DNA from 4 places in the Kitasatospora papulosa genome. Region 4 is predicted to be linked to each of the others. Evidence: riboswitches for the same ligand, from Rfam matches in the RefSeq annotation. Region 4 holds a riboswitch; each other region holds the start of a gene.
The links. Region 4 has a riboswitch for cyclic di-AMP ahead of OG362_RS14740 (M23 family metallopeptidase). Riboswitches for the same ligand answer to the same signal wherever they lie in the genome.
Positions count from the first base shown of each region.

Region 1 (7,184 bases), 900 kb from region 4:
GTACCGCGGGTCTCGACGTCGCGCTCCCCGGGGGCGAGGGGGTCGGCCACCGGCTGCTCGCCCTCGCCGTGCGTGCCGAGCGGGACGGTACGGACCCGGAGGCCGCCCTGCGGGCCGCCGCGCGCGCCTACCGCGACGTGATCCGGGCGGCGGAAGGGCTCGGGACCGGTCCGGATAGCGTCGAGGAGTGAACGACAGTCCTCCTACGGCCTCCGCGCCGGACGCAGCGCCCGAACTCTTCACCTGGGAGTTCGCCACCGACCCGTACCCCGCCTACGCATGGCTGCGCGAGCACAGCCCCGTGCACCGCACGACGCTGCCCAGCGGGGTCGAGGCGTGGCTGGTGACCCGGTACGCCGACGCGCGGCAGGCGCTCGCCGACACCCGGCTCTCCAAGAACCCGGCCCACCACGCGGGGTCCGCGACCGCCAAGGGCAGGACGGGTATCCCCGGGGAGCGGAAGGCGGAGCTGATGACGCATCTGCTGAACATCGACCCGCCGGACCACACCCGTCTGCGCCGGCTCGTCTCCAAGGCGTTCACCCCGCGCCGGGTCGCGGAGTTCGCGCCGCGCGTGCAGGAGCTGACGGACCGCCTCATCGACGGCTTCGCCGATAAGGGGGAGGCGGACCTCATCCACGACTTCGCGTTCCCTCTCCCCATCTACGCGATCTGCGACCTGCTGGGCGTGCCGCGCGAGGACCAGGACGACTTCCGGGACTGGGCGGGCATGATGATCCGGCACGGCGGGGGCCCGCGCGGTGGCGTCGCCAGGTCGGTCAAGAAGATGCGCGGCTATCTCGCCGAGCTCATCCACCGCAAGAGGGAGGATCCGGGCGACGACCTGATCTCGGGGCTGATCCGGGCGAGCGACCACGGCGAGCACCTCACCGAGAACGAGGCCGCGGCCATGGCGTTCATCCTCCTGTTCGCCGGTTTCGAGACGACGGTGAACCTGATCGGCAACGGCACCTACGCCCTGCTGCGCAACCCGTCCCAGCGCGAGCGGCTGGAGCGCTCCCTGGCGGCGGGGGAGACCGGACTGCTCGCCACGGGCGTCGAGGAGCTGCTGCGCTACGACGGGCCGGTGGAGCTCGCGACATGGCGCTACGCCACCGAGCCCGTGAGCCTGGGAGGACAGGACGTCGCGGCCGGGGACCCCGTACTCGTGGTTCTGGCCGCCGCGGATCGGGATCCGGACAGATTCCAGAATGCGGACACCCTGGATCTCGCTCGGAGTGACAATCAGCATCTGGGCTACGGCCACGGAATCCACTACTGCCTGGGGGCTCCGCTGGCCCGCCTGGAGGGTCAGGTGGCTCTGGCGACACTGCTGCGACGCCTCCCCGACCTGCGGCTCGCCGCGGAACCTGCCGATTTGCGCTGGCGCGGCGGGCTCATCATGCGTGGACTGCGCACCCTTCCGGTGGAGTTCGGTACCGGACAGCCGTCCGCGAAAGGTGACACTCCGTCAACTCTGTGACTTTCGCGTGATCTCCGCTGCATCGACTTGTGACACACGTTCGAGTAGGGCTAGGTTCACCGTTCGACTCACCCGTCACATGTCAGTCACACGGAAGGCAATCCCATGGGCTCCGCGACCGGCAGACACCGTCGCCCTCGCCAGGCACCCGCCATCGTCGTCGCCGCAGGCGTCACCGGTTCGGCCATCGCCATCCCGCTGCTCGGTGCGGGCGGCGCGCAGGCCGCCGACGCCACGACCTGGGACCGGGTCGCAGAATGCGAGAGCGGCGGCATGTGGAGTGCCGACCTGGGCAACGGCTACTACGGAGGCCTGCAGTTCTCGCAGGACACCTGGAACGCCTACGGCGGCACGGAGTACGCGTCCCGCGCCGACCTCGCGAGCCGCTCGCAGCAGATCGCCGTCGCCGAGAACGTGCTGGACGACAAGGGTCCGCAGGCGTGGCCCAGCTGCGCGGTGATCTCCGGGCTGGCCCTGGACGGGACGCTGCCGGGCGTCGACCCGGGTGGCGAGCCGTCGGCTGAGCCCTCCGGCACCGCCACGGAGACCCCCTCCTCCGACGCGTCGGACCAGGCCGCATCGAAGGACGACGCGGACGCGAAGAGCGACGCGGAGCCGAAGGGCAAGGCCAAGGACAAGGGCAAGGCCGCCGGTGGCACGGCGGACACCGGCGACGCCGCGGGCAGCGCCGACGCGTCGCCGTCCGCCACCCCGTCCTCCGGGACGTCCGGGGCCTCCGGCGCGGCGAAGGGTGACGCCGCGAAGGGTGACGCCTCGACGGGCGGGAAGCACCGCGGCACCCCCGCTCCCGAGAGCAGCGCCGGGTCGGCGCTGGACGAGGGACGCGAGTCGGGCCGGCACGCCTCGCGGGGCGACTCGGAGGCCCGTCAGGGCGCCGCGGAGGCGTACACCGTCCGCGAGGGCGACAACCTCTGGGCGATCGCCGACGCGCAGGAGCTCCCGGGTGGCTGGACCGCTCTGTACGAGGCGAACAAGGACGAACTGGGCTCCGACCCGGACCTCATCCTGCCCGGCCAGAGCCTGAACCTCGACGCCGGCGCGGACGCTCGGGACGCCGCGGCGGAGACCGCTGCGGCCAACTGATCAAAAGCGGGAAAACACCCCGAAAGCGGGGGCAGTTAAGAGACCTATGTCCACTTATGCGTAAGTGAGACATGGGTCTCTTTGCTTCAACTGGTGCGCCCTGTCCGTCCGGTCCGTCCATTTTGGCCATGACCTGCGAAAACGAACCGCAAGGCCGGAGCGTTAAGGGCTGATTAGCCGTTATGTCCATCTTTGAATGTCGGGGTTGCGTGTGTCTACGGTCGGAGCCGCTCGCACCGCGGGCACCTTCGACCGTCACGCCGAATCCTGCCGTCGGTCGAAGGGGACCGACGCGTAAAGCGCCGTAGGCAGGAGCGGGGGACCCAGGTAAGTGCCGGCAGCCCGGCCGTCGGAAGGCGGAGGGGACACCGGCTGGGGGTGAAGCCGTCCGCGAGAGCGGGTGGCCGGGCAACTCACAGGCCCGAACCCGACAGCTCACCTCGTAGGCGTCGGTGAGGAGAACCATGCTGCTTTCCAGCAAGGGCAAGCACCGTCGCCCGTCCAAGGCCGTCCGTATCGCGACCCTGGCCGGTGTCACCGGTGCTGCCGTCGCCGTACCGCTGATGGGTGCGACCGGCGCCTCCGCCGCCTCCGTCGCCACCTGGGACGCCGTCGCCCAGTGCGAGTCCGGTGGCAACTGGTCCATCAACACCGGCAACGGCTACTACGGCGGCCTGCAGTTCTCGCAGTCCAGCTGGGCGGCCGCCGGTGGCACGCAGTACGCCGCCCGCGCCGACCTGGCCACCAAGGGCCAGCAGATAGCCGCCGCCGAGAAGCTTCTCGACCTGCAGGGCCCGGGTGCCTGGTCCTGCGCCGGCGCCGGCGGTCTGACGAACGACGGCGTGGACCCGGGTGTCGACACCGGCTCCGCCAAGAACGGCGACACGGACCCGCAGGCCGCGCCGGAGCGCAAGGCCGAGCAGCCCACCACGCGCAGCGAGAAGCGCACGGCCCCCGAGAAGACCGTCACCACCCCGACCGGCCAGAAGGTCGAGAAGGGTGACGGCGAGTACAAGGTGAAGGCCGGCGACACCCTGAGCAAGATCGCCGACGCCGAGAAGGTCAAGGGCGGCTGGGAGAAGCTCTTCAAGCTGAACGACGACATCGTCGACGACGCCAACCTGATCTTCCCGGGTCAGCAGCTCCACCTGAAGTAGTCCTGAACGACCCGGGGTCCCCCTCCTGCCCCGGCGGCCCGGCCCGGCGCGCATACCCCCCGCGCGCCGGGCCGCGGTCGTGCGGAGGTCCTTCGGCGGGTGTGATCCGGGTGTGATTGCCCACCCGTCCTGAGGGGCAGCGTTCAATTCTTGTGGTTACTTGCCAGTAGAATTCTGGAGCTTTGCCCGTTATGCAGGCCCTTGGGTCCTTTTTCGTCCCAGGGGGCGGGCTGACGGCCGACGCAGCGGGCCGAGACGGTTAGGCTCGTGGCGCAAGGCCACAGTGACCCTGCCCAACCAGTGTCAGATCCCAGAAGGAGATGCCTCGTGCCGTCCATCGACGTCGTCGTAGCCAGGGAAATCCTCGACTCCCGGGGCAACCCCACGGTCGAGGTCGAGGTTGGCCTCGACGACGGCAGCACGGGACGTGCTGCTGTTCCGTCCGGCGCCTCCACCGGCGCGTTCGAGGCCATTGAGCTTCGCGACGGTGACCCCAACCGCTACCAGGGCAAGGGCGTCGAGAAGGCCGTCCTCGCCGTGATCGAGCAGATCGGCCCGGAGCTCGTCGGCTACGACGCCACCGAGCAGCGCCTCATCGACCAGGCTATGTTCGACCTGGACGCCACCGAGAACAAGGGCTCCCTCGGCGCCAACGCCATCCTCGGTGTCTCGCTGGCCGTGGCGCACGCCGCGTCCGAGGCCTCCGACCTCCCGCTGTTCCGCTACCTCGGCGGCCCGAACGCGCACCTGCTGCCCGTTCCGATGATGAACATCCTGAACGGCGGCTCGCACGCCGACTCCAACGTGGACATCCAGGAGTTCATGATCGCGCCGATCGGCGCCGAGTCCTTCTCCGAGGCCCTTCGCTGGGGCGCGGAGATCTACCACACGCTGAAGAAGGTCCTGAAGACCAAGGGCCTGTCCACCGGTCTCGGTGACGAGGGCGGCTTCGCCCCCAACCTCGAGTCGAACCGCGCCGCCCTCGACCTCATCCTCGAGGCCGTCAAGGAGGCCGGTTACGTCCCGGGCCGCGACATCGCGCTCGCGCTCGACGTCGCCGCGTCCGAGTTCTACAAGGACGGCGTCTACGAGTTCGAGGGCAAGTCCCGCTCGGCCGCCGAGATGACCGAGTACTACGAGGAGCTCGTCTCCGCGTACCCGCTGGTCTCCATCGAGGACCCGCTGTACGAGGACGACTGGGCCGGCTGGAAGGTCATCACCGACAAGCTCGGCTCCAAGGTGCAGATCGTCGGTGACGACCTCTTCGTCACCAACCCCGAGCGCCTCGCCCGCGGCATCGAGGAGGGCTCGGCCAACGCCCTGCTCGTCAAGGTCAACCAGATCGGTTCGCTGACCGAGACCCTCGACGCCGTCGAGCTCGCCCAGCGCAACGGCTTCAAGTGCATGATGTCCCACCGCTCCGGTGAGACCGAGGACGTCACGATCGCCGACCTCGCCGTCGCCGTGAACTGCGGCCAGATCAAGACCGGCGCCCCGGCCCGCTCGGACCGCGTCGCCAAGTACAACCAGCTGCTGCGCATCGAGGAGATCCTCGACGACGCCGCGGTGTACGCCGGTCGTTCGGCGTTCCCGCGGTTCCGCTTCGAGGGCTGACAGCCCGAGTCCGGAGCACCAGCCTCCGTCCGTCCCCGCATCCGGTCCCGTACCGTGTGCGGGGACGGACGTGCGTAACGGGGAGGCGTGAGACATGGCCGGGAAGGACCGCGACCGGTTCTCCACCGCGACCAGGCTGCGGCTGCTCGGGGAGCAGACGGCGGCCCGTGTCTACCGGTCCCAGAACCGCCGCCAGGCCCGGCGCTCCCGGCTCACCGGCCGGGCCGCGTTCCTCGCGCTGATCGTCTGCTCGCTGGTGGTCGCCCTGGCGTACCCCATGCGGCAGTACATCTCCCAGCGCGACCAGATCGCGGAGCAGGAGCGGCTCTCGCAGGAGGCCCACCGTCGGACCGAGGAGCTGCGTGACGAGAAGGCGCGGCTCGAGGACGACGCGTACGTCCGCCGTCTCGCGCGCCAGCACCTGCACTACGTGCTGCCCGGCGAGACCGGCTATACCGTGGTCGACCCGGACGCGGCCGATGTGCGCCGCGGCGAGCCGGGGGCGACGGGGCGGCCCTGGCACTCGAACCTCTGGGACGGCGTCGACAGCGCCGACCGGGAATGACCCCGTACCGGTGCGGACCCCGGGGCACGCGTCGTGCCCCGTCCCCGCACCGATTCATACAGTCCGACCGATGACATTCAAGGCAGGCATGGACACGCCCCCTCCGCAGACCGAATCCACCACGCCCACCGCTGTGGACATCGCCGCGTTCGAGCTCCAGCTCGGCCGGCCGCCCCGTGGGCTGCGCGCCATCGCGCACCGTTGCCCGTGCGGCAACCCGGACGTGGTCGAGACGCAGCCCCGTCTGGAGGACGGCACGCCGTTCCCGACGACGTACTACCTGACCTGTCCGCGTGCCGCGTCGGCGATCGGCACGCTGGAGGCGAACGGGGTCATGAAGGAGATGACCGAGCGCCTGGCGACGGACCCCGAACTGGCCGCCGCCTACCGTGCCGCGCACGAGGACTACATCGCGCGCCGTGACGCCATCGAGGTGCTGGAGGGCTTCCCGAGCGCGGGCGGGATGCCGGACCGTGTGAAGTGCCTGCACGTGCTGGTCGGCCACTCGCTGGCGGCCGGCCCCGGGGTGAACCCGCTGGGCGACGAAGCGATCGCGATGCTGCCGGAGTGGTGGGCGAAGGGCCCGTGCGTCACGCCGTGCGGGGCGCCGGACGAGAAGGACGGCTGGACGGTGGACGAGGGCGACGGCGGCCACTTCGCCTTCCGCCCGGCCGAAGGTCCGGACGCGTGACCCGGGTCGCCGCCGTCGACTGCGGCACCAACTCCATCCGCCTGCTGGTGGCGGACGTGGACCCCGCCACCGGGTACTTCACCGAGCTCGACCGCCGGATGCGGATCGTCCGGCTCGGCCAAGGCGTCGACCGGACCGGCCGGCTGGCCCCCGAGGCGCTGGAGCGCACCTTCGACGCCTGCCGCGACTACGCGGCCGCGATCAAGGAGCTCGGTGCCGAGCGGATCCGGTTCGTCGCCACGTCCGCCTCGCGGGACGCGGAGAACAGCGACACGTTCGTCCGCGGTGTCCAGGAGATCCTGGGTGTCGAGCCCGAGGTCGTCACGGGCGACCTGGAGGCGCAGCTCTCCTTCGACGGTGCCACCAAGGAACTGGTGGGCGCAGACCACCTGGAGAAGCCGTACCTCGTCGTGGACATCGGCGGCGGTTCCACGGAGTTCGTGGTGGGCGACGACCGCGTCCGTGCCGCCCGGTCCGTGGACATCGGCTGCGTACGCATGACCGAGCGTCATCTCGTCCTGGACGGGGCCGTGGTGGACCCGCCGACGCCCGACCGGATCGCCGCGATCC
Region 1 covers NZ_CP108452.1:4,315,017-4,322,200, forward strand. The annotation lists gene OG362_RS18845 (nucleoside triphosphate pyrophosphohydrolase) at 1-191, shown strand, start outside; gene OG362_RS18850 (cytochrome P450 family protein) at 188-1,483, shown strand; gene OG362_RS18855 (transglycosylase family protein) at 1,589-2,587, shown strand; cyclic di-AMP (ydaO/yuaA leader) riboswitch at 2,878-3,051, shown strand; gene OG362_RS18860 (LysM peptidoglycan-binding domain-containing protein) at 3,052-3,744, shown strand; gene eno (phosphopyruvate hydratase) at 4,072-5,358, shown strand; gene OG362_RS18870 (FtsB family cell division protein) at 5,453-5,923, shown strand; gene OG362_RS18875 (DUF501 domain-containing protein) at 6,012-6,614, shown strand; gene OG362_RS18880 (Ppx/GppA phosphatase family protein) at 6,611-7,184, shown strand, end outside.
Region 1: linked by a shared signal. The riboswitch ahead of OG362_RS18860 (LysM peptidoglycan-binding domain-containing protein) and the one ahead of OG362_RS14740 (M23 family metallopeptidase) in region 4 are both predicted to bind cyclic di-AMP.

Region 2 (7,184 bases), 2.6 Mb from region 4:
TGGGCGCCGACCTGAGCGCCGTGCCGCTGTCGGTCGAGACGTCCCCCTCGACGGCGACGGCCGACCGGCTCGCCGTCCTCGCCGACCGGGGCACCACCCGCGTCAGCATCGGCGTGCAGAGCTTCGTCGACGCGGAGGCCAGGGCCGCGGTCCGCCCGCAGCACCGCTCCGAGGTGGAGGCGGCGCTCGGCAGGATCCGTGAGGCCGGCATCCCGGTCCTCAACATCGACCTGATCTACGGCATCGAGGGGCAGACCGAGGACACCTGGCGCACCTCGCTGGACGCCGCCCTGGCCTGGAGTCCGGAGGAGCTCTACCTCTACCCGTTGTACGTGCGCCCGCTGACCGGCCTCGGGCGGCTGGGGGCGGCGGCGCAGGAGGCGGGGGGTCCCGACGCCGCATGGGACGACCAGCGGCTGCGGCTGTACCGGGCGGGCCGTGACCACCTGCTGGCCCATGGGTACGAGCAGGTGTCGATGCGGATGTTCCGCCGTGCGGACGCACCGCCCGCAGGTCCTGACGACTACGCCTGCCAGACCGACGGCATGATCGGGCTCGGCTGCGGGGCACGCTCGTACACCTCCTCCTTGCACTACTCCTTCGACTACGCGGTGGAGATGCGCGAGATCCGGGGCATCATCGACGGCTTCACCACCACCACGGACTTCTCCCGGGCGGAGGTCGGCCGGTACGTCGACGGTGAGGAGGCACGCCGCCGGCATCTGCTGCAGTCGCTGCTCCAGGCCGAGGGCATGCGCTCCGCCGAGTACCGCGAGCGCTTCGGGTCGGATCCGTACGAGGACTTCCCGGCCGAGCTGGAACGGTTCGCCGCGCGGGGCTGGCTGGCCGATCCGGCGGACGGCGGCTCGCCGTCCGCCGGATCGGCGTCCGGCCGTTCTCCGGCCGGCGGTCCGGCGGCCTCCGGCCTGCTGCGTCTCTCCCCCGAGGGCCTGGCCCACTCCGACGCGCTCGGCCCCGAGCTGTTCTCCCCGGCGGTCCGGGCCGCGATGGCCGCGTACGAGGCGAAGTGAGCCGCCCCGTGAACACGGAACTGACCATCCTCTACAGGGGGCCGCTGGCCTCGTGCGACTACGACTGCCCCTACTGCCCGTTCGCCAAGCGGCGGGACACCGGGGAGCAGTTGCGGGGGGACCGGGCGGCCCTGGAGCGGTTCACCGCGTGGGCCGCCGCACAGACCGGTGACCGGCTGTCCGTGCTCTTCACCCCGTGGGGGGAGGGCCTGGTGCGGTCCTGGTACAGGAGGGCACTCGTCGAGATGTCCCTGCTGCCTCATGTCGGCAGGGTCGCCATCCAGACCAACCTCAGTGGCCGCACCGGCTGGCTGGCCGAGGCGGACCGCGACAAGGTCGCCCTGTGGTGCACCTACCACCCCGGCCAGACGCCGTACGAGCGGTTCCTCGCCCGGTGCCGGGAGCTGACGGCCCTCGGGGTGCGTCACAGCGTCGGGATCGTCGGTCTCGACGAACACCTGGAGGAGGCCCGCCGTCTGCGTTCCGCACTGCCGCCCGAGGTGTACCTCTGGGTCAACGCCGCCGAGGGGCACACCTACACGGACGAGCAGGCGAACCGCTGGACCGCCCTGGACCCGCTGTTCCCCTACAGCAGGCACCCGCACCGCTCGGCCGGGCTGCCCTGCCGGACCGGCGAGTCGGTCGTCTCGGTGGACGGCGACGGGACGGTGCGCCGCTGCCACTTCGTCCGTGCCGAGCTGGGAAATCTCTACGACGGCAGCTACCGGGACGCACTCGGCCCGCGCGGTTGCCCGCTCGACGTCTGCGACTGCCACATCGGCTATGTGCACCTGGAGACGCTGCCCCTGTACGACGTCTTCGCGGGCGGAGTGCTGGAGCGGATACCCGCCGATCCGGTACGGATGCCCCCGGGCCCGGCACCGGCGCCGGCCTGCACGCCCCCGCCCGCCGGCCCGGCACGGGCGTCCGCTCCGGACGGGCCCGTGTCACCGGGCCCGTCGCGGCGCCCGCTCCCGTTCGTCAGCCGCTGAACGGCTGCGGACACTACTTCGGGGCGGGGGCCCGACGAGGCGTCGGGTGCCGCGCGGTCAGAGCGGCAGCAGGTCGGGGCGCTTGGCCGCGACGTGGTCACCCGAGGACTCTCCGCGCAGCCGGCGGCCGATCCACGGGACGAGGTACTCGCGCGCCCACTGGATGTCGTCGCGCCGCACCTCGAGCGCCCCGCGCTGCGCCTGCGGGGGCCACACCTGGTCGGGGTCGGCCGGCACGTCGAGGCCGAGGACCTGGGCGGCGCGCAGCGCCACGCGGGTGTGCCCCTCGGCCGAGAGGTGGAGCCGGTCGTTGTCCCAGGCCCGCCTGTCCTGCACGGACCGGAGGGACCACAGGTCCAGCACCGGGCAGTCGTAGCGGTCGGCGATGGACCGGACGTGCGCGGTGTACATGGCGATCTTGCCTCGGAGGTGCTTGAGGACGGGGATCCCACGGGTGTCGAAGCCGGTGGTGACCATGACGGTACCGACCGATCGCGTCAGGTCGGCCACCGCGCGCTCGAAGCGTTCGGCCACGTCGTCCGGGTCGGAGCCGGGACGGAGGATGTCGTTGCCGCCCGCGCAGAAGCTCACCAGATCAGGTGCCAGCTCCTTGGCGCGGGGGACCTGTTCCTCGACTATCTGGTCGAGGAGGCGTCCGCGTACGGCGAGATTGGCGTACCGGAAATACCCGTGCGGGTCGTCCACGGGGCCGACCATCGCGTCGGGGACCGGAAGCTGGTCCGCGAGAATAACCGCGAACCGGTCGGCCCAGCCGACGAGGGTCCCGCCGGGGCCGGGGTCGCCGACGCCCTCGGTGAAGCTGTCGCCAATCGCCGCGTACGACCCGATGATGCCTCGTATGTTGTTTCTCGAATCGTCTGCCACAAGGGCTTATCTTGCACCTTCGAATGTGACCTACGCGACCGTAATAAGGGGTTGACGGGTGGTGAGAAAGACCACCCGGTCAGTTTTTGGTAAAGCAGGAATAAGGGGAGGGGCGGTGCGCCTCGGCGCACCGCCCCTCCTCCGGCCCTCAGGTGGTGTGCCCTCAGATGGACACGCCGTGCGAACGCAGGTAGGCGATCGGGTCGACGTCCGAGCCGTAGCTCGGGCCGGTCCGGACCTCGAAGTGGAGGTGCGGGCCGGTGGAGTTGCCGGTGGAGCCGGAGAGGCCGATCTGCTGACCGCCGGTGACGGTCTGACCGGTCGTCACCTCGAGCGAGGACAGGTGGGCGTACTGCGAGTACATGCCGTCGCTGTGCTGGATGACGACCTCGTTGCCGTACGAGCCGCTCCAGCCGGCGGAGACCACGGTGCCCTCGCCGATGGACCGGACGCTGGTGCCGGAGGCGGCCTGGAAGTCGGAGCCGGTGTGGTAGCCGCTGGACCAGCTGGCGCCGGAGGCGCGGTACTGGGTGGTGACGTTGGCGTTCTCGACCGGTGCGGTCCAGCCGGAGGAGGCGCTCTCCGACGCGCCGGAGCCGGTGGTCTTCGCGGCGGCCTCCTGGGCCGGAGCCGCCGCCTTCTCGGCCGGGGCGGACTTCTTCGCCGTGGACGGGGCGGCCTTGGAGGGCGCGGCCTCCGCGGGGCCGGACGCCTTGGCGCCGAGCGTCAGCTTCATGCCCGGGAGGATCAGGCTCGGGTTCCCGCCGACGACGTCACGGTTGTCCTTGTACAGCTTCTGCCAGCCGCCCTTGACCTTGTGGTCGGCCGCGATCTTGGCCAGGTAGTCGCCGGAGACCACGGAGTAGGTCTTCGGGGAACCCTTAGCCGCCGCAGCGGGAGCGCTCTGGGCGGCGACGGGCTTGGCCGGTGCCGCCTGCTCGGCGGCGTGGGCGCCGGTGGCGCCGATCAGCGGGAGGGCGAGAACGGCGCCACCGGTACCCGCGGCAAGAACGCCTCGGGAGATCGGGCCGGTCTTCGTACGACGGTGCTTGCCTTTTGCGGGCATGGGGGATTTCCTCTCCGGCGCCTGCGAGGTGAGCTGTCGGGTTCGGACTGGAGATGTCCGGCCGCGTGAATCGCGACTTGACCCCTAGCCGTGCCGGATCGCTCCGGACGGCGGCCTACCTGGTTCCCCCGCTCCTGCCACACGTGAGTCGGTGCGGATTCCGGGCGGCGGCAGGATTAGGCGTTCCGTCCGGATTGATGGTGACCGTAAGCGAGCCGGGACGCCGCGAACAAGCCGCCGGCCGGGAACCGGAATACTCGCTTCATTTCCTTCGCGGAATTCCCGTCACACTGCGTGGATTACGGATCTTGGCTTTCCGCGCGGGGTCCGGAATACCCGTCGGCGCGTTCACCACACACCGTCACGGATATGATCCCGCTCACCCGCCTCACTCCATCTCCCGTACAAGCGGGGCATGTTCTGCTAAATGCATCAATACGGACATGTTGCCGCCGGTCGCCTCCGCGCTACCCCGGCCGCCACGACCGAGACGGTTGCCCGATGCAGCCATGTCGTATCGTCGCGAGCGTGCCCCGTCGGCGAGCGGCGCCGACGCCCGACACCCCAGGAGCCCTTGTGACGCAGCTGCCAGAGGTCCCGCCGGCCGGCCACGGACCCAAGGACGTCGACCTGACCGGCGTCCGCAACTTCCGCGACGTCGGCGGGCTTCCGACCGTGGACGGCCGCACCGTGCGCTACGGGCGCCTCTACCGCAGCGGGCACCTCGCGCACGCCACCGCGACCGATGCCGCGTTCCTCGCCGGGCTCGGCCTGCACACGATCTTCGACTTCCGCAACGCCGCCGACCACAAGCTGGACGGCCTCGACGTGGAACTGCCCGGCGTCCGGAATGTGAGCATTCCCCTTTCGGACCCGGCCGACGGGGCGGAGTTCTGGCGGCTGGTGCGCGACGGGAACATCCAGCAGCTGCGCTCGATCCTGGCGGACGGCAAGGGCACGGAACGGATGGTCGCCTCGTACCGCTCGATCATCAAGGACCGCACCGCCGAACACAGCCGCGTGCTCCACGCGCTGGCGGAGGACAGCGTGCCGGCCCTGATGCACTGCGCGGCGGGCAAGGACCGTGCGGGCCTCTCGATCGCGGTCTCCCTGCTGGCGGTCGGCGTCGAGAAGGAGGCCATCGAGGCCGACTACCTCAAGTCGAACGACGCGCACCGCCGCTACCGGATCCGGCGCAGCGACACCTCGTCGGCGGGAATGTCCGACGAGGTGCTGGAACTGCTCGATCCGCTCTTCGGCGCGGAGGCCGAGTACCTGGCCGCCGCGTTCTCGACCATCGAGGAGATCTGGGGCAGCACGGACCGCTACCTCACCGAAGGGCTGAAGATCGGCCCGGAGACCCGCGCGAGGCTGCGCGAGCGGCTCGTCGAGGACGCGTGACGCCGGGGCTCAGCCCTTACCGGCGACCGTGAAGAGGAGGAAGAGGAAGGCCGCGATGACATGGCCGGCCACCAGGTAGGCGAAGAGCCGGATCACGACACCTCGGGGCATCCGCCGCTCCTGGGTGTCCGCGCTCTTCTGCCGGCGCGGGGTGAGCGGGTCGTAGTGCTCCGAATCGGACATGTCAGTCCTCTCTCCCGGCCTGCCGGTCGGGGTGACGGTCTGGGTGGCGGTCGGGGTGGCGGTCGGCGTGACGAAGGAATCGCACGGTGCGGGGCCTGCCGGATCAGAGCCGGTGGGCCCCGCCGCCGAGGCAGAGCTCCGCGGTCGGACTCTGCAGCAGCGTGTGGACGAACAGCAGGCGCGCCCCACCGATGTCGAGCGCCGCGATCCGGTGCGGGGTGAGTGAGTCGAAGTGCGCGCTGTCACCCGGGTCGAGGTCGTGCACGGTCTCCCCGAGCACGACGCGCAGCCGGCCGTCGAGGACGTACAGCCACTCCTCTCCGGGATGGACGCGGACGAGGTCGCCCTCGGTGCCGTAGGGGACCCGCACCCGCAGCGCCTGCATGGCACGGCCTGAGCCGCCGGCCTGGCGGTAGAGCCAGCCGCCGCCGTCCCCGCCCGCCCCCTCGAGCGGGCCGCCGCGGACGATCGCGTCACGTTCGGGCGGCATCTCGCCCAGGAGCTCGGAGACCGTCGTACCGTAGACCCGGGCGAGGCCCAGCAGCATCGGCAGCGAAGGCTGCCTGCGGCCGGTTTCCAGCCGGGAGAGGTGGGCCGGGGACAGGCCGGCACGCCCGGCCGCGGCCTCCAGGGTGAGCCCACGGTTGCGGCGCAGATCGCGCAGGCGCGGCGCGATCCCGGGAAGTTCGTCGGTACTCCCGCCGTCAGGAGGATTCATTCCTCCATTGAGCCAGCACCTTTCCCCGGAGGCAAATTACTTGCCTCTGGGGCAAAATTCTCAGCGGTTGGCGACCGCCTGTTTGACCAGTGTCCGGCCGAAGTCCCACACCAGCCCGCCCCCGCTGTGCGCGTCGTCCATGACGGCGGTGAACGCGGTCACGAAGCGGTCGACCTCCGGCTCCCCGATGACCAGCGGCGGGATCAGCTTGATCACCTCCAGGTGGTCGCCGGAGACCTGGGTGAGGATCCGGTGCTTCTGCAGCAGCGGCACCACGACCATCTGTGCGAAAAGCCCCTTGCGGGCGGCCTGAAGCATCGCCCACCGGCTGCGGAGCTTGAGGGAGGAGGGCCGGCCGAACTCGATGCCGATCATGAGTCCTCGTCCGCGGACCTCGTGCAGCAGTTCGTAGCGCCCGACGAGCGCGGCGAGGCGTTCGCGCAGCAGGTCACCGGTGCGACGGGCGTTCGCGACGGTCTCCTCGTCCTCCATCACGGCCAGGACGGCCAGTCCCGCCGCCATGGCCTGTGCGTTGGAGCCGAAGCTCGCCGAGTGGACGAGGACCCGGTCCATGGACGAGTAGACGCGCTTGAAGATCCAGTCCTTCCCGATCGTGGCGCCGACCGGCACGTAGCCGCCGGACAGCGCCTTGGCGACGCAGAGCAGGTCGGGCTCGACCCCCTCCTCGTGCTGGTACGCGTAGAAGTCTCCGGTCCTGCCCAGCCCGGTCTGCACCTCGTCCACGACGAGAACGGCCTTGTGCCGGTGCAGCAGGTCCTGCGCCTCCCGCAGGAAGCCGGGTGGTGAGGCGTGGACGCCCTTGCCCTGGATCGGTTCGACGACGAGCCCGGCCACGTCGCCGCGCTTCAGCTCGCGTCGCAGCGCGTCCAGGTCGCCGAGCGCGATGG
Region 2 covers NZ_CP108452.1:776,541-783,724, forward strand. The annotation lists gene OG362_RS03280 (STM4012 family radical SAM protein) at 1-1,031, shown strand, start outside; gene OG362_RS03285 (STM4011 family radical SAM protein) at 1,040-2,023, shown strand; gene OG362_RS03290 (SGNH/GDSL hydrolase family protein) at 2,081-2,908, opposite strand; gene OG362_RS03295 (M23 family metallopeptidase) at 3,072-3,974, opposite strand; cyclic di-AMP (ydaO/yuaA leader) riboswitch at 3,978-4,138, opposite strand; gene OG362_RS03300 (tyrosine-protein phosphatase) at 4,551-5,375, shown strand; gene OG362_RS03305 (DUF6126 family protein) at 5,385-5,558, opposite strand; gene OG362_RS03310 (helix-turn-helix domain-containing protein) at 5,662-6,276, opposite strand; gene OG362_RS03315 (aspartate aminotransferase family protein) at 6,337-7,184, opposite strand, start outside.
Region 2: linked by a shared signal. The riboswitch ahead of OG362_RS03295 (M23 family metallopeptidase) and the one ahead of OG362_RS14740 (M23 family metallopeptidase) in region 4 are both predicted to bind cyclic di-AMP.

Region 3 (7,184 bases), 1.8 Mb from region 4:
CCTAGGTCGTCCGATGGGGATGCTGCTGGCGGCGCCTGTGCCGGAGGCCCGGGCGCCTTCCTGCCGCTGAGGGTGCCCTCCTGGAGGGCGGCCCAGGCTGCTCCGGCCTGCTCGGGCGTGCGGAGCGTGGGCTCCTCCACCGTCTGCGGCCGGGTCGTGGAGGGCTCCGGGGAGTCCGTCCGACGTGCTCTGCGCCGCCGGGTGGGCAGCTCTGCCGGAGGCGCTTCGGCCTCGGCGGCCGGGGCGCGCCCGGCGGGTTCGGCAGGTTCGGCGGATGTGGGCGCGACCGGTTCGGCGGGCAAGGGCACGACGGGGCCGGTGGTCGCGGCCGGATCCTGCGGTCCGGAGGGCTCGGGGGCTCCGGTTCCCCGCGCGTGCACGGGCTTCGGTGCGAGCACGGACAGGGTGCGGTCGTCGTCCATCACGGTCAGCAGATGGGCCGGTATGCGGAGGATCGTACGCATCCCGCCGTAGGGCGAGGACTCGATGTGGCAGCTGAATCCGTAGCGCGCGATCAGCCGGCCGACCACGGCGAAGCCGGTCCGCGGAGGGTCCCCCAGCTCGGTGAGCAGCACCTCGGAGGGCCCCGACAGCAGCGTGCGCGCCCGTTCCAGGGCGTCGTCGTCCATGCCGATCCCGGCGTCGTCGACCAGGATCAGGGCACCGCGCCCCGCGGTCTGCTGGACCGTCACCGGCACCTCGGTGTCCGGGTGGGAGTAGGCGGTTGCGTTGGCCAGCAGCTCGGCCAGTGCGATCGCGAGGGGTTCGGCCGCCCGGGCGACCAGGGCGAGCCTCTCCTGGCGCAGGTGGTTGGCGACCTTGATCCGCTCGTACCCCGGTACGCGGGACTGGGCGCCGAGCACGACCTCGACGAGCGAGGAGTTCTGCCGGGCGAGACCGGGCCAGGCGTCGCAGAGCACGGCGGTGGCCTGGGTGCGGCGCAGGGCCAGTTCGTTGCGGAAGTCGAGCTGCAGGATCCGGGGGTCGTCGTACTCGTGCTGGAGCTCGTGCAGCAGGTGCTGCGACTGGTTCAGCAGGGACTGGATCTTCGCCGAGGTGCCGCGCATGGCCGATCTCGCCGCCGCGTCGACACGTCCGCGTTCCTCCAGGACGGCCGTGCGGGCGGCCTGTACGGCTTCGCCCAGCAGCCGGGCGGCCTCGCCGTCGATGCCGGCGGCCTCCCGCAGTCCGGGGACGGGCGCCGTCCGGTGGGACAGGGCGGTGGCCGCGGCGGGTATCCGCCTGCGGGCGAGCTGGCGGATCTCCTCGGTGAGGGCCAGGGTGCGGGCCTCGGCCGCCTTGGCCTGCCGCTCGTTCAGCTCCGCGCGGGCCGAGGCACCGTACGCCTCCCGCCTGGCCTGATACGTACGGACGGCCGACGAGGTCGCCACCGCCACGGCGATCAGGGCCACGATCCATCCCAGCACGGCGTCACCGCGTCTCTGTTGTCGGGGTGCGCCGGCAGCCCACGCGCCGGCCGGGCGTCCGGCTGCCGCACCGGCCGGCCGTCACGCGGGCCCGCCCGTACACGCCACGTCGTGGGCCACGGCCGCCACGTCGGCCATCACCTGGAGCACTCCGGGGAGTTCCGAGCCGTCCAGGTGCCGGTACTCGCTTCCGATGGTGACGACGAGCCGCTCGGGCAGGCCGAGCGCCGGGTAGCGGCCCTCACCGATCACCCGGCGGGCCGCCTCGACCGCGGGCACGCCCGCCGCGTGGAGGCTGTGGGCACGCTCGCGTACGTAGGCCAGGTAGGCCATGTGCTCCCGCACCCCGGCCGGGTCGAGCACCGGTCCGTGACCGGGCACGATCACCTCGGCCCCGGTGGCCAGGACGCGTTCGCAGGCGTCGATCACGTTGTCCAGGGGCCCCGACCAGTGGACCGGATGGTCCCCGGGCTGCCGGGAGGTGGACGAGAAGATCACGTCGCCGCTGAACACCGTCCGCTGCGCGGGCAGGTACACCATGAGGTCGCCCGCCGTGTGCGCGGGCGGCAGGGACGACACCTGTACCGCGTAATCCCCCAGGGTCAGCTCGAGCTCCCCGGTGAAGTACGTCGTCGGCCGCACCGCCTCGGTGGCGGACCAGTCGAAGCCGCCGAAGTGGCGGGCGAGGTAGGAACCGAGCGGTGTGGACGGATCACTTCCGGCCACCAGGGCGTGCTGCTGCTGGGGGGTGGGGTCGTAGTGGATGTGCTCCCGGGCCTCCCGGGTCGCGATGATCTCCGCGTCCGGCAGCACTCCGGCGCCCCAGAAGTGGTCCCCGTTGGCATGGGTGACGATCACACGGCCGATGTCCACGCCGTCGGGGAGCCGCTTCTGGCTCTCCACCAGGAACTGGCCGGCCAGCACCGGGTCGTAGGGGGTGTCGATCCACAGCGCGCCGCGCGGCGACACCAGGAGGCCGCAGTTGGCCAGCCCCCAGCCCCGCTTCGGCGGCATCCAGGCGTACAGGCCCCTGCCGAGGTCAACGACGTCCCCACCCGTGATCGACATGGGGTGATTATGCCGACCTGGATCCGACCGCGCGTTCGAACTCGGCCAGTACTCCGCATCGATGGCGCGATACCGACCTTCTCCCGCACGGCTCTTCACCCGGCGGTGACCGTCCGGGGTTGCCGAAGATCGCCCCCGTGGGCGATTTTGCGTCTTTTGTGCGACATGTTTCCAGCAGGTTTCCGGATGGCGAGGGAGTACCCACGTCACGGCGGCGGAACCTGATTGAGCCGATCACCCACCGAGCATGGCCGAAAACAGCCGCCATATCGATCGCAGAGCAAGGAGCATTTTGCTTGTTCTTGCTCGAATCACCTGAGTAACATGCAGAATTGAACAATCAGGCGTCGATTTCACCCAGCTCACCCCACCAGGTGCGAGCAGCAGCGGAAGCGGAGTGCGGACATGTCGCATGTCGAGACCGAGACAGCAGGCCAGCCGGAGTGCTGGCGCCGCGCGGCCGAGGTCGCCGCCGACCGGAAGACGGCCCTGCCCGTCACCGGTGAGCGCGTCGCCGTCGTCGGCTGCGGGACCTCGTACTACATGGCGCAGGCGTACGCCGCCCTCCGCGAGGCCTCCGGACAGGGCGAGTCGGACGCGTACGCCGCCTCGGAGTTCCCCTTCGGGCGCGCGTACGACCGGGTCGTCACGCTGACGCGTTCCGGGACGACCACCGAGGTCCTCGACCTGCTGAGCCGGCTCCGGGGCACCGCCCGGACCGTCGCCGTGACCGCCGACCCGCGGACCCCGGTGATGGACGCCGCCGACGACGTGGTCGTGCTCGACTTCGCCGACGAGCGGTCCGTGGTCCAGACGAGGTTCGCGACCACCGCGCTGACCCTGTTCCGCGCCCACCTCGGGCTGCACACGGACGACGTCGTGCGGGACGCGGAGACCGCCTTGGCGGAGCCGCTGCCCGAAGGCCTGGTGGAATGCGAGCAGTTCAGCTTCCTGGGCCGGGGCTGGACGGTGGGGCTCGCCAACGAGGCGGCCCTCAAGATGAAGGAGGCGTCCCTGTCCTGGACGGAGTCGTACCCGGCGATGGAATACCGCCACGGCCCCATCAGCATCGCCACGGCCGGAACCGCGACCTGGATGTTCGGCGACGCCCCGGAGGGGCTGCGGGAACAGGTGCGGGCGACCGGGGCCCGCTGGGTGGAGAGCGGCCTGGACCCCTTGGCCGACCTGGTCAGGGTCCAGCGTCTGGCGATCGCGCGCGCGGCCGCGCGGGGGCTCGACCCCGACCAGCCGCGCCACCTCACCCGGTCGGTGGTGCTCGGCACGACCGCCGGGGCCTGAGGTCTCACGGCAGGCCGAGCACCGGGCCGGCGGGCGGCCCGGCCGGCGGATCGGGATCCGTCGGCCGGGCGCGTCCGTCGTCCGGCCCGGTGCGCGGCCGTGACCGTGGAGGTCAGGCCTCTTCGAAGTAGGCGTCCAGCGCCTCGTCGAACTCCGCGGTCCAGGTCTTGAGGTCGCCGCGGGACCCGGCCTCGACCTCGGCGTTGAACCACCGGCGGCTCGACAGGTGGACGGTCACGGTGAACCGGCGTCCGAAGCGTCCGGTCCTGACCTCGACCGCGCCGATCTCGGACCAGTCGAACTCCGCCTCCTGGTCGTCCAGGCGGAAGCGGACCCCTTCGGCGTCCAACCTGATGGACCCGCGTCGGTCACTGACCTCGAAGACGGGGCCGTCCTCGCCTCCGGCCTTCCCGCCGGCGCCGGCCGTCTCGGCACCCTCGGGCTCCACGTCGGCGCCGGGGGTCGCGTCGGCCGCTGCCGTGGCGTCGTCCACGGCCTCGTCCGCGACTCCCTCGGAGGGCGCTTCCGCAGGCTCGGCGTCCCGGATCTCCTCGGGCTCCGCCTTCTCCGCTTCCGCCTCCGTCCGCGCGGGGGCAGGGGCCGTCAGGCCGGGGATGTACGCCGGGTCTGTCCCCGCGGCGAACTCGGGCTTCGTGTTCGAATCTATACGCTGCTCCACGGCGGGCAGTATGGACGACGAACCTGTACGAGACCAGTCAGCCCGCCACCGCCGGGGCCTGCCGCAGGGACGTCACCCGCCCCTTCCGCCGCGACCCCGTGATGCGGCGGCCTCGGGCAAGGACGGCCCGGACGACGGAAAGCGGGTGGTACGGGTTCCGCCGAACCCGTACCACCCGCTTCATTCCTGTCCCTCCGTCACACACCCGCGTGCCGGAGGCTTCGCCTGGGCGAGGACTCAGTAGGCCCCGAAGACGTTGTCGATCGAACCGTACTTGTCCGCCGCGTAGTTGCACGCGGCAGTGATGTTGGCGACCGGGTCGTAGCTGTCCATCGACGTACCGGGCACGTGGTAGGCCTGGAAGGTCGGGTCGATGACCTGGAGCAGGCCCTTGGACGGGACGCCGTTGATCGCGTTGATGTCCCAGTTGTTGATCGCCTGGGGGTCACCGGCGGACTCACGGATGATGTTGCGGTGGATGCCCTCGTAGGTGCCGGGGATGCCGTGCTCCGCCATGACGGCGAGCGACTCCTTGATCCAGCCGTCGAGGTCGTTCGTGTAGCTGACCGACTCGGCGGCGGGGGCGGCCTCGGCGGCGGGAGCGCCTTCCGCGGCGAGCGAGGTGTTCGTGCGCTCCGAGCGGTCGGCGCGGTCGGCGCCCTTCTCGGCACGGTCGGACGTGGTGGAGGCCTTGGATTCGGCCTTCTCCGGCTTGCTGTCGGCCTTGGCGCCGATCGTCAGCTTCAGACCGGGGTGAATCAGGTCCGGGTTTCCGCCGACAGCCTTCTGGTTGTCCTCGTACAGGGCCTTCCAGCCACCGTTGACGGAATGCTCGCGAGCGATCTTGGCGAGGGTGTCACCCAAGATCACGGAATAGCTGGTGGACTCGGACTTCTGCGCGGCAATTCCCTTGCCGGACGCGGCAGTCGACGTCGCGGCCTTTTCGACGGCGGCCGTCGGGGCCGGGGCCGCGAAGGCGCCGGTCGCACCGATCACGGGGAGAGCCAGGGCGGCTCCACCCGTGGTCACGGCGATGATGCCGCGGGTGAGCGAACTGGTCCTGAAACGACGGTGCTTACCGTTTTCGGGCATGCTGAATTCCTCTCCGTCGCCTGCGAAGTGAGCTGTCGGGTTCGGGCTGGAGATGCCCGGTCGCACACAAATGCGACTTCACCCCGAGCCGCTCCGGAAACCGGATCGGCACTTACTTGGGTCCCCCGCTCCTGCCGTACGAGAAGTGGTCGGGTAATCGGGCGGCGGCAGGATTCGGCGTTCCGCCCGGAGTGATGGTGACCGTAGGCGAGAAATAGGGAAAGGAACAAGCCTGGTTCGGTGATCACAATTCATTCGCAAGATCAATTTTTGGGAATTCATGTAATCCACCCCACATCACCCCGGCCATTTCTCTTGGCACAGAAGGGAACCGCCCGTCGCCCCCGCGCGTCCGGACGGCATGAAGTGACCCTGGTCACGGCGTCCGATTCGGGCGATTTGCTCCGACGCGAAGGGGTTCAGGTCACATGAAATGGCCTTTTATGGATTACGGGATTAAATTATAAAAACGTACTAAAACGGGCATACGACTCACGCTGAGGCCGTCGCGCATACCGGGAAGACCGGCGTGGAACCGATCGGCCATGACTGAGAACCCACATGCCTCGGCCCCGCGGATCACCGTCCTGCCCGTCCAGCCGGGGGATCCGCCCTTCCGTGTGGTGGAGATCGACGGAGAGGTCATCGGGAGCGCGACCGCCATGACGGACGTGCTGATCGCCGCCGCGACGGCCGGGATCCCGGTCCACGACCTCGACGACCCGGCCGCGGTCCGCTGGGTGGGAGGCGGCAAGCTCAGCTGGAAACCGCACTGAGTGGAGCCGCGCCCGTGCGGCGCTCAGGCCCGGGACGCGTACGTGGGCCCCGGCCCGCCCGTCGGGACGCGGAGGGAGGCGGCGTGGCGGCCGCCGGGCGCGGCAGATCGAGCGCGGTGCCGAGGGCCGCCCGCAGAGGGGCCGTCCGGCCGGTGAGCCACTGCTCGGCCGGAGTGGTCCGGCCCGGCCCGGTGATCAGCGGGTACGGCGGACCGTGGACCCTGGCCGCTCGATCCGGCCGTCGCCGGGTCGGGGCGCCCGCACGGACGCCTCAGACGTGCCGTCGGTTCGGACGGCTGCACGCGGAGGAGGACGCGGGTCGGGCGCACCGCGCCGTACGGGCCCGGTCCCGCCGGACGACGGCTCGTCCGGCGGGACCGGGCCCGTGTCCTCCCCGCGGTGATGAGCGAGGGGATCCCCCTCGCGTCAGCCCTGGATGCGGATGGCGAGGGCGGGGCAGACGGCCGCGGCCTGCTCGACGTCCTCGGCCCGGTCCGACGGCGGGGTGGGGTCGAGCAGCACGGCGATGCCGTCGTCGTCCTGGTCGAACACATCGTCCGCGGCGACGACGCACTGGCCCGACGCGACGCACTTGTCCTGGTCGAGAGTCACTTTCATGGGCACTCCTCGGTCGTGATGTGTGCGGGGGGGTGGGGGTGGTGCTCCGTGGCGAGGTCCGCCGAGCGGCGGGGCCGGTGACCGGGAGGTCACCAGGCCACGGGCAGTTCGTACACGCCGTACACGGCACCGTCGTGCTTGAACGACAGGTCCTCCAGGCCGGCGTCCAGGCGGAGGGTGGGGATCCGCCGGTAGAGGGTGCTGTAGACGACCTGCAGCTCCATG
Region 3 covers NZ_CP108452.1:1,638,023-1,645,206, forward strand. The annotation lists gene OG362_RS06815 (ATP-binding protein) at 1-1,427, opposite strand, end outside; gene OG362_RS06820 (MBL fold metallo-hydrolase) at 1,509-2,495, opposite strand; gene OG362_RS06825 (SIS domain-containing protein) at 2,901-3,794, shown strand; gene OG362_RS06830 (hypothetical protein) at 3,907-4,473, opposite strand; gene OG362_RS06835 (transglycosylase SLT domain-containing protein) at 4,711-5,565, opposite strand; cyclic di-AMP (ydaO/yuaA leader) riboswitch at 5,568-5,727, opposite strand; gene OG362_RS06840 (hypothetical protein) at 6,111-6,341, shown strand; gene OG362_RS06845 (ferredoxin) at 6,768-6,959, opposite strand; gene OG362_RS06850 (cytochrome P450) at 7,049-7,184, opposite strand, start outside.
Region 3: linked by a shared signal. The riboswitch ahead of OG362_RS06835 (transglycosylase SLT domain-containing protein) and the one ahead of OG362_RS14740 (M23 family metallopeptidase) in region 4 are both predicted to bind cyclic di-AMP.

Region 4 (7,184 bases):
CTACCGCTATTACGACCAGGAGGCCCTGGTCCGGCTCCAGCGCATCCTGCTGCTGCGGGAACTGGGGCTCCCGCTGCCCGCGATCAAGGACGTCCTGGAGGGCCAGCGGGACACCGCGACGGCTCTTCGGACCCATCTGCGCCTGCTGGAGCAGGAACGGGAGCGCATCGGGCGGCAGATCGCCTCGGTGCGGACCACTCTGCGCAGGACCGAGGAAGGGGAGGAACTCATGGCCGAGGAAGTGTTCGACGGATTCGACCACACGGCGTACGAGGAGGAGGTCACCGAGCGTTGGGGCCGGGAGGCGTACGAGCGGAGCGGCCGGTGGTGGCGCGGGCTGAGCGAGGCCGAACGCGCCCGCTTCCAGGGCGTGCACGAGGAGATCGCCCGGGACTACGGGGTGGCCAGGGCCGCCGGTATGGAGCCCGGCGGCGAGGAGGCGCAGGACATCGCGCGGCGGCACTGCGCGTGGCTGTCGGCGACGGCCGAGGTGACCCGCGCCTATGTGACCGGGCTCGGGGAGATGTACGTCGCCGATCCGCGCTTCGGGAGGAACTACGATCGCCACGGGGACGGAACCGCCGTCTTCGTACGGGATGCACTGACGATCTACGCGCAGCACCGGCTCTCCGACTGACCCCCGGAGAACCAGGCTCCGGGCGCGCTCGTCCCTTCGGCCCATGACGCGTCGCCCTTCGGCGCGGCTCCGGACGGCCGGGTCGGGGCGCGATACCGTCCGCAGCCGTGGGTGGAGCGGGCAGGAGTACACAGGTGGGGAAGCGGGACGGGCGGCGTAGGGACGTGGGCGGGGGCTCCCGTTCCCGGCGGTTCGTGCGTGCGCTGCCCGCCCTGATGATCTGTGCCGGGGTGGCCTTCGACCTCGGAACGCCGGCCGAGGTCACCGCGGTCCCCCTCTTCACCGCGGCTCCGCTGATCGCCGCCCCGTTCTTCTCGCTGGCCGGCACCGTCAGGGTCGGCGTGGCCGCCGCCCTCGTCGTATTCGTCCTCCGGTCGTCCGACGGCGCGCTCGCCGGGGTCGTGTCGATCACGGACCTGCTGACCCTGGTGACCGTCGTCGCGCTCTCCCTCGTCATCAACCGCGTCGTGCGCCGTGGGAACGAGCAGCTGGCCTCGGCGAGGGTCATCGCGGAGACCGCCATGCGCGCGGTCCTGCCGACGCCCGAGGACCGGATCGGAGGGCTGGAGGTCGCGGCACGGTACGAGGCGGCCCAGGCGGACGAGTTCGTCGGCGGTGACCTGTTCGCCGCCGCGGACACCCCGTACGGGGTGCGACTGGTCGTCGGGGACGTCCGGGGCAAGGGTCTGGACGCCGTGGCGGCGGTGGCCGTCGTGATCGGGGCGTTCCGGGAGGCCGCCGAGCAGGAGAGGTCGCTGGAGGGGGTCGCCCAGCGGCTGGAGCGGGCGCTGGCCCGGGAGGGCTCGCGGCGGGGCGGGCTCGACTCGATGGAGGGTTTCGTCACCGCGGTGCTGGCGGAGATCCCGGTCGGCTCGGACACCCTGAAGGTCATCAACCGCGGCCACCCCGAGCCGCTCGTGCTCCACCCCGACGGTTCGCTCGACGTGCTGGTGCCGACCGAGCCCGCCCTGCCGCTCGGGATGGGGCTCGGAGCGTGGCCCGACCGGGCCGACGAGTGGACGCTGCCGGCCGGGGCGATGTTCCTGGCGTTCACCGACGGGCTCTCCGAGGCGCGGGACGTGAAGGGGGCGTTCTACGACCCGGCGGACCGGCTTCGTGGCCGGCTCTTCCCGGGGCCCGAGGAACTGCTGTCCGCGCTCACGGACGACGTACGGCTGCACACGGGTGGCCGGTCGACGGACGACCTGGCGCTCCTCGCGGTCGCCCGCCCGGCGAGGGGTCAGCAGGGGCGCCGGACCACCGTGAAGATCGTGCGACGGGACAGTGAATGAACGGTCACCACCGTCGGTAGTCGAAGGACCCCGCTCCGCATAACATTTGACGCACCGTCAGAAACTGACGGCTGGAATATGCGCGTTCAACTCGCCCTTTTGCGCCCGATTGACCCCTGTAAGTCCAGGCCAGGGGCGTCAATGATCTATGGGAACAGCTTGGAATCGGGCCCGTGTGTCTATTAACGTTCGATAACGCAGCGCGGTTGTACCTGCCGTCGCAAGAGGCGGCACCGTGCGCAGCGCCGAATTCCGCAAGGGAACCGGGGAACCACCTACATGGGGTGAATCGGACACCTGTGTCTCGCGAGAGACGAAGGGGTCCGTAGGAGACCTTCCTGCTCCGAACCCGTCAGCTAACCCGGTAGGCGAGAAGGAAGGAAAGGAGTGCGCCCACGTGGCGTCCAACCAGCCTGCCCCCGAGGCCCCGTCACCCTTCAGGTCCGACAGCTTCGGAGACGAGGGCAGGACGTGGGAGGAATGGAACCCCACCGAGGAGTCCATCCGTCCCGTACGCGGCCGGCATCGCGTAGCCAAGCAGCGCGGCCTCGCCCGTAGCTCCACCGTCCTCGGCGTCGGGGTCATCGCGGCCGTCGGTGCGGGTGGCATGGCCACCGCGCAGAGCAAGCCGCCGGTCTCCATCTCTCTTCCCGATTCCATCGCGGACAATCTTCCTGACGCCAAGTCCCTGCCCGGCGTGGGCGCGTTCATGTCCGGCGACTCCGACTCGGACCACGAGACGGTCGCCGCTTCCTCCCCCCTCACCACCGCGGGCATCACCGCGGCCGAGGCCGAGGGAGGCGCCACCGACGCGGGTGAGGCGCTGCGCGCCCGCATCCTCCAGCAGGCCGAGCAGCAGCAGGCCGGAGCCGACGCCGAGGCCAAGGCCGCCCAGGAGAAGGCGGCGGCCGAGGCGGCCGCGGCCCAGGCGGCGAAGCAGCAGAGCGTGGCCGAGGCCGAGGCCGCCGCGAAGAAGAAGGCGGCGGAAGAAGCGGCGGAGAAGAAGGCGGAGGCCGAGCGCCTCGCCAAGCTCGCCGCCAGCTACGCCGTACCGACCTCGTCGTACTACATCAGCTCGACCTTCGGCCAGGCCGGTTCGATGTGGTCCTCCGGGCACCACACCGGGCTGGACTTCGCGGCCCCGACCGGGACCCCGGTCAAGGCCGTGCACAGCGGCACGGTGAAGTCGGCCGGCTACTCCGGTTCGTACGGCTACCGCACGGTCCTTGAGCTCGACGACGGCACCGAGGTCTGGTACTGCCACCAGTCCTCGATGGACGTGTCCGCCGGGCAGAAGGTCACCACCGGCCAGACCATCGGCCGGGTCGGCGCCACCGGCAACGTGACGGGCGCCCACCTGCACCTCGAGGTCCACACCGCGGACGGCACGGGCATCGACCCGATGGCCTGGCTCCGCGGCAAGGGCCTCACGATCTGATCCCACGCGCCGACGACCGGCGCGGCAGAACCCCGGCGGCCCTGACGCACGACCCCCCGACGTCAGGGCCGTCGGCCTGTCCGGGGCCGTGGCGGCCGGGAGCGGGCGGCGGTGGCCGGGCACGCCGCCGGCGGAACGGAATAGTTGCCTCCGCCGGCTGGTTGTTCCTGGGCATGACGTCTTTGCGCCCGCTCGGTTCATCGAGCCTTCAGGTCTTTCCCCTCGCCCTCGGCGGCAACGTCTTCGGCTGGACCGCCGACGAGGAGCGGACGTTCGCCGTCCTCGACGCGTACGTCGCGGCCGGCGGCAACTTCATCGACACCGCCGACTCCTACTCCGCCTGGATCCCGGGCAACGAGGGTGGTGAGTCGGAGACCCTCATCGGCAAGTGGCTGGCGGCCCGTTCCCGCCGCGACGACGTCGTCATCGCCACCAAGGTCGGCGCCCACCCCTCGTACAAGGGGCTCTCGCCCACCACGATCAAGGCGGCGGCCGAGGCGTCCCTGCGCCGGCTCGGCACCGACCACATCGATCTGTACTACACGCACTTCGACGACGAGAGCGTCCCCGTCGAGGAGATCGTCACCGCGCTCGACCAGCTGGTGAAGGCGGGGACCGTGCGCGAGATCGCCGCCTCCAACATCAGCCCCGAGCGGCTCCGGGCCTCCCTGGAATTCTCCGAGCGCGAGGGCCTGGCCCGCTACGTCGCGCTCCAGCCGCACTACAACCTCGTCTCGCGCGACACCTACGAGGGCGCCCTCCAGGACACGGCGGCCGCCGCCGGTCTCGCCGCGGTCCCGTACTTCGCGCTCGCCGCGGGCTTCCTCACCGGCAAGTACCGGCCGGGGACGACCGTCGAGAGCGCGCGGGCCGAGGGCGCCGGCAAGCACCTGGAGACCGAGCGCGGCCGCAAGGTGCTCGCCGCGCTCGACCGGATCGCCCAGGAGCACGACGCCGAGATCGCCACGGTCGCCCTCGCCTGGCTGACCTCCCGGCCGACCGTCACCGCGCCCATCGCCTCCGCGCGTACCGTCGAACAGCTGCCCGCGCTGGTGGCGGTGGCAGGCCTCCGGCTGAGTGAGCAGGAGCTCGCGGAGCTGACCGAGGCATCCGCCTGAAGCCACCCGCGGGACGACCTCAGGCGGGCGGCGGGGTCCGCCGCCCGCCGTCGTCCATGTACGGGTTGGGCCCGCCGTAGTGCCGGTGCGGCGCGGGGAGCTGCTGCGGCTGCGGGGGCGGACCGCCGCGGGGGTACTGCCGGGGAAACGGGGGCGGCACGGGCGGCCGGTGGGCGCGCAGCCGGCCGGTCGCATGGGCCGCGTACGTCAGGGCCGGTCCCGCGATCTCCCGGCGCTGCCAGAGGTGGTGCAGCAACTCCTGCTCGCGCAGGGCGAAGTCCTTGCCCGCCCCGTCGTGGCGCGCCCTCCGGCGCAGCATGGCCAGGGACGTCGCGAACGACTCGTACTCGGCGACGGCACGGGCCGCCGCCTTGCCCCGGGCGCGGTCGGGGTGGCCGTTCCAGTGCCTGGCCATGTCACGCGCCATGCCCCGCGCCCGCATCGAGGCCAGCGCGAGCGGCTCTGCGGGGGCCAGCCAGCCGGCCGCCGCGTACACCGGCAGCTCGGTGGAGAGCGTGCGCAGCTCCCGCTGGCGCGACCAGATCGCCAGCCAGGTCACCAGACCGAAGGACGGCATCATGAAGACGCCGTACACCAGGTAGAAGCCGTACGGGCCGAACGCCGACGAGCCGTTCCACAGGGCGTGCATGCCCATGGCGAGGACGAGCCCCACCAGGGGCAGGACGACGCGGCGTACCCGGTGGCGTGCCCCGCCGAGCGCGGCGATGCCGAAGCCGATGCCGGAGAGCACGGTGAACAGGGGATGCGCGAACGGCGACATCACCACGCGGACGAAGAACGTCCCGGCGGTCACCGAGGCGAAGCCCGTGGTGCCGAGCTGCTGGTCCTCACCGAAGGCGTTGCCCAGGTAGAGGATGTTCTCGGTGAAGGCGAAACCGGTCGCGGTGAAACCGGCGACCACGATGCCGTCGACGATCCCGCCGAACTGCCGTCTGCGGAAGAGGAAGATCAGCAGGACCGCGATGGCCTTCGCGCTCTCCTCGACCACCGGCGCGACGAGCGTGGCCCCGAGCGTGTCGGCGCTCGCCGGATCCGCGGTCGCCGTCGCTATCCACCGGGTCGCGAAGGAGTTGGCGATGATGGCCACGAGCGCCGCGGCGCACGCACCCCAGGAGAAGGCGAACAGCAGATTCCGCCATGGCCCCGGTTCGACCCGGTCCAGCCAGCGGAACGCCGCCATCAACAGCGGCACGGGCAGCACCGCCAGCCCCAGACCCACCAGGAAGCCCTCGGTGCCCGTCTGCTGACGTACCAGCGCCAGGATCACCAGACCGCACAGCGCGAGCACCGTGATCACCGCACCGGCACGGAACGCCTTGCTGCGCCAGACCATGCCGACGCGGCGGGGCCGGTAACGCCACTGGCCTCGCTCCGGGACGGCGCCCAGGAACTCGTCGAGCTGCTGCCCTTCGAGAACCGGGACGGCCGGCTGCTGGTGCTGCACGGACCCCTCGGACATCCGACGACCCTAACGAGGGCGACTGACACCTGGCCACGCAGCCGGGGCCGGGGCACCGGCCCATGGCCGATCAGCGACGGGTGAACAGCACGTCGTGCACGACGTGCCCCTTGTCCAGGCCCTGCCCCTCGAAGCGGGTCAGCGGCCGGAACGCGGGCCGCGGCGCATAGCCACCGTCCGCCTGGGTGTTCTCGAACAGGGGGTGCGCCGACAGGACTTCCAGCATCTGCTCCGCGTACGGCTCCCAGTCCGTCGCGCAGTGGACGAGCGCGCCCGGCTTCAGCCGCTGCGCCACCAGGTCGAGGAACTCCGTCTGGATCAGCCGCCGCTTGTGGTGCCGCTTCTTGGGCCACGGGTCGGGGAAGTACACCCGGAGCCCGTCCAGAGCGGCCGGTTCCAGCATCTCGCGGAGCAGGATGATCGCGTCGCCGTTGGCGACACGGACGTTGGAGACCCCCGCCCGGTCCGCGAGCCCCAGCAGGTTGCCCTGGCCGGGCGTGTGCACGTCGACGGCCAGGATGCCGGTGTCCGGGTCCTCGGCCGCCATCTGGGCCGTCGCCTCGCCCATGCCGAAACCGATCTCCAGGACCACCGGGAGACCGTCGAACAGTGTGGGGAGGTCGAGGACACCGCGGCCGTCGATGTCCAGGCCCCACTTGGGCCACAGACGCTGGAGCGCGTCCTCCTGGCCGGCGGTCACCCGGCTGCGGCGCGGCTGGAAGCTGCGGATCCGGCGCTCGTGGTGCGAGCCCGCCGGGTCGGCCGCCGGACCACCGGGGAAGCGGGGTTCCTGGCGCAGTCTCCGCTGGCGCTCGAAGGAGGCCGCACGGCGCGCAGCCGCGTCCGCCTCGGCGTCGGTGGCTGCCTCCGCGCCGGAGGGGTCCGGTGCGGCGTCGAGGCCGGGGCCGGGCGCGGAGTCCGGCGCCGAGCCGGGCGTCTCCGGGGCGGGGCCGGGCGTCTCTGGGGTGGGGTTCAGGGGCTCAGACACAATGACCCGATTCTACGGCGGGAGGCGTCCACCCCGTCGCGCGAGCCCGCAGCAGGGCCCGTCGCGCCACCTCCCTCCCGATGGGCAGGGACGCGGTGGCCGCGGGGGACGGGGCGTTCAGCACGTGCACCGTGTGCGGTGCGTCCCGGATCAGGAAGTCGTCCACCAGGGTGCCGTCGCGCAGGACCGCCTGGGCCCTCACACCGGCCGGAGAGGGCCGCAGGTCGGCCT
Region 4 covers NZ_CP108452.1:3,412,923-3,420,106, reverse strand. The annotation lists gene OG362_RS14750 (MerR family transcriptional regulator) at 1-637, shown strand, start outside; gene OG362_RS14745 (PP2C family protein-serine/threonine phosphatase) at 772-1,929, shown strand; cyclic di-AMP (ydaO/yuaA leader) riboswitch at 2,163-2,315, shown strand; gene OG362_RS14740 (M23 family metallopeptidase) at 2,327-3,367, shown strand; gene OG362_RS14735 (aldo/keto reductase) at 3,541-4,485, shown strand; gene OG362_RS14730 (PrsW family intramembrane metalloprotease) at 4,505-5,965, opposite strand; gene trmB (tRNA (guanosine(46)-N7)-methyltransferase TrmB) at 6,036-6,953, opposite strand; gene lhgO (L-2-hydroxyglutarate oxidase) at 6,946-7,184, opposite strand, start outside.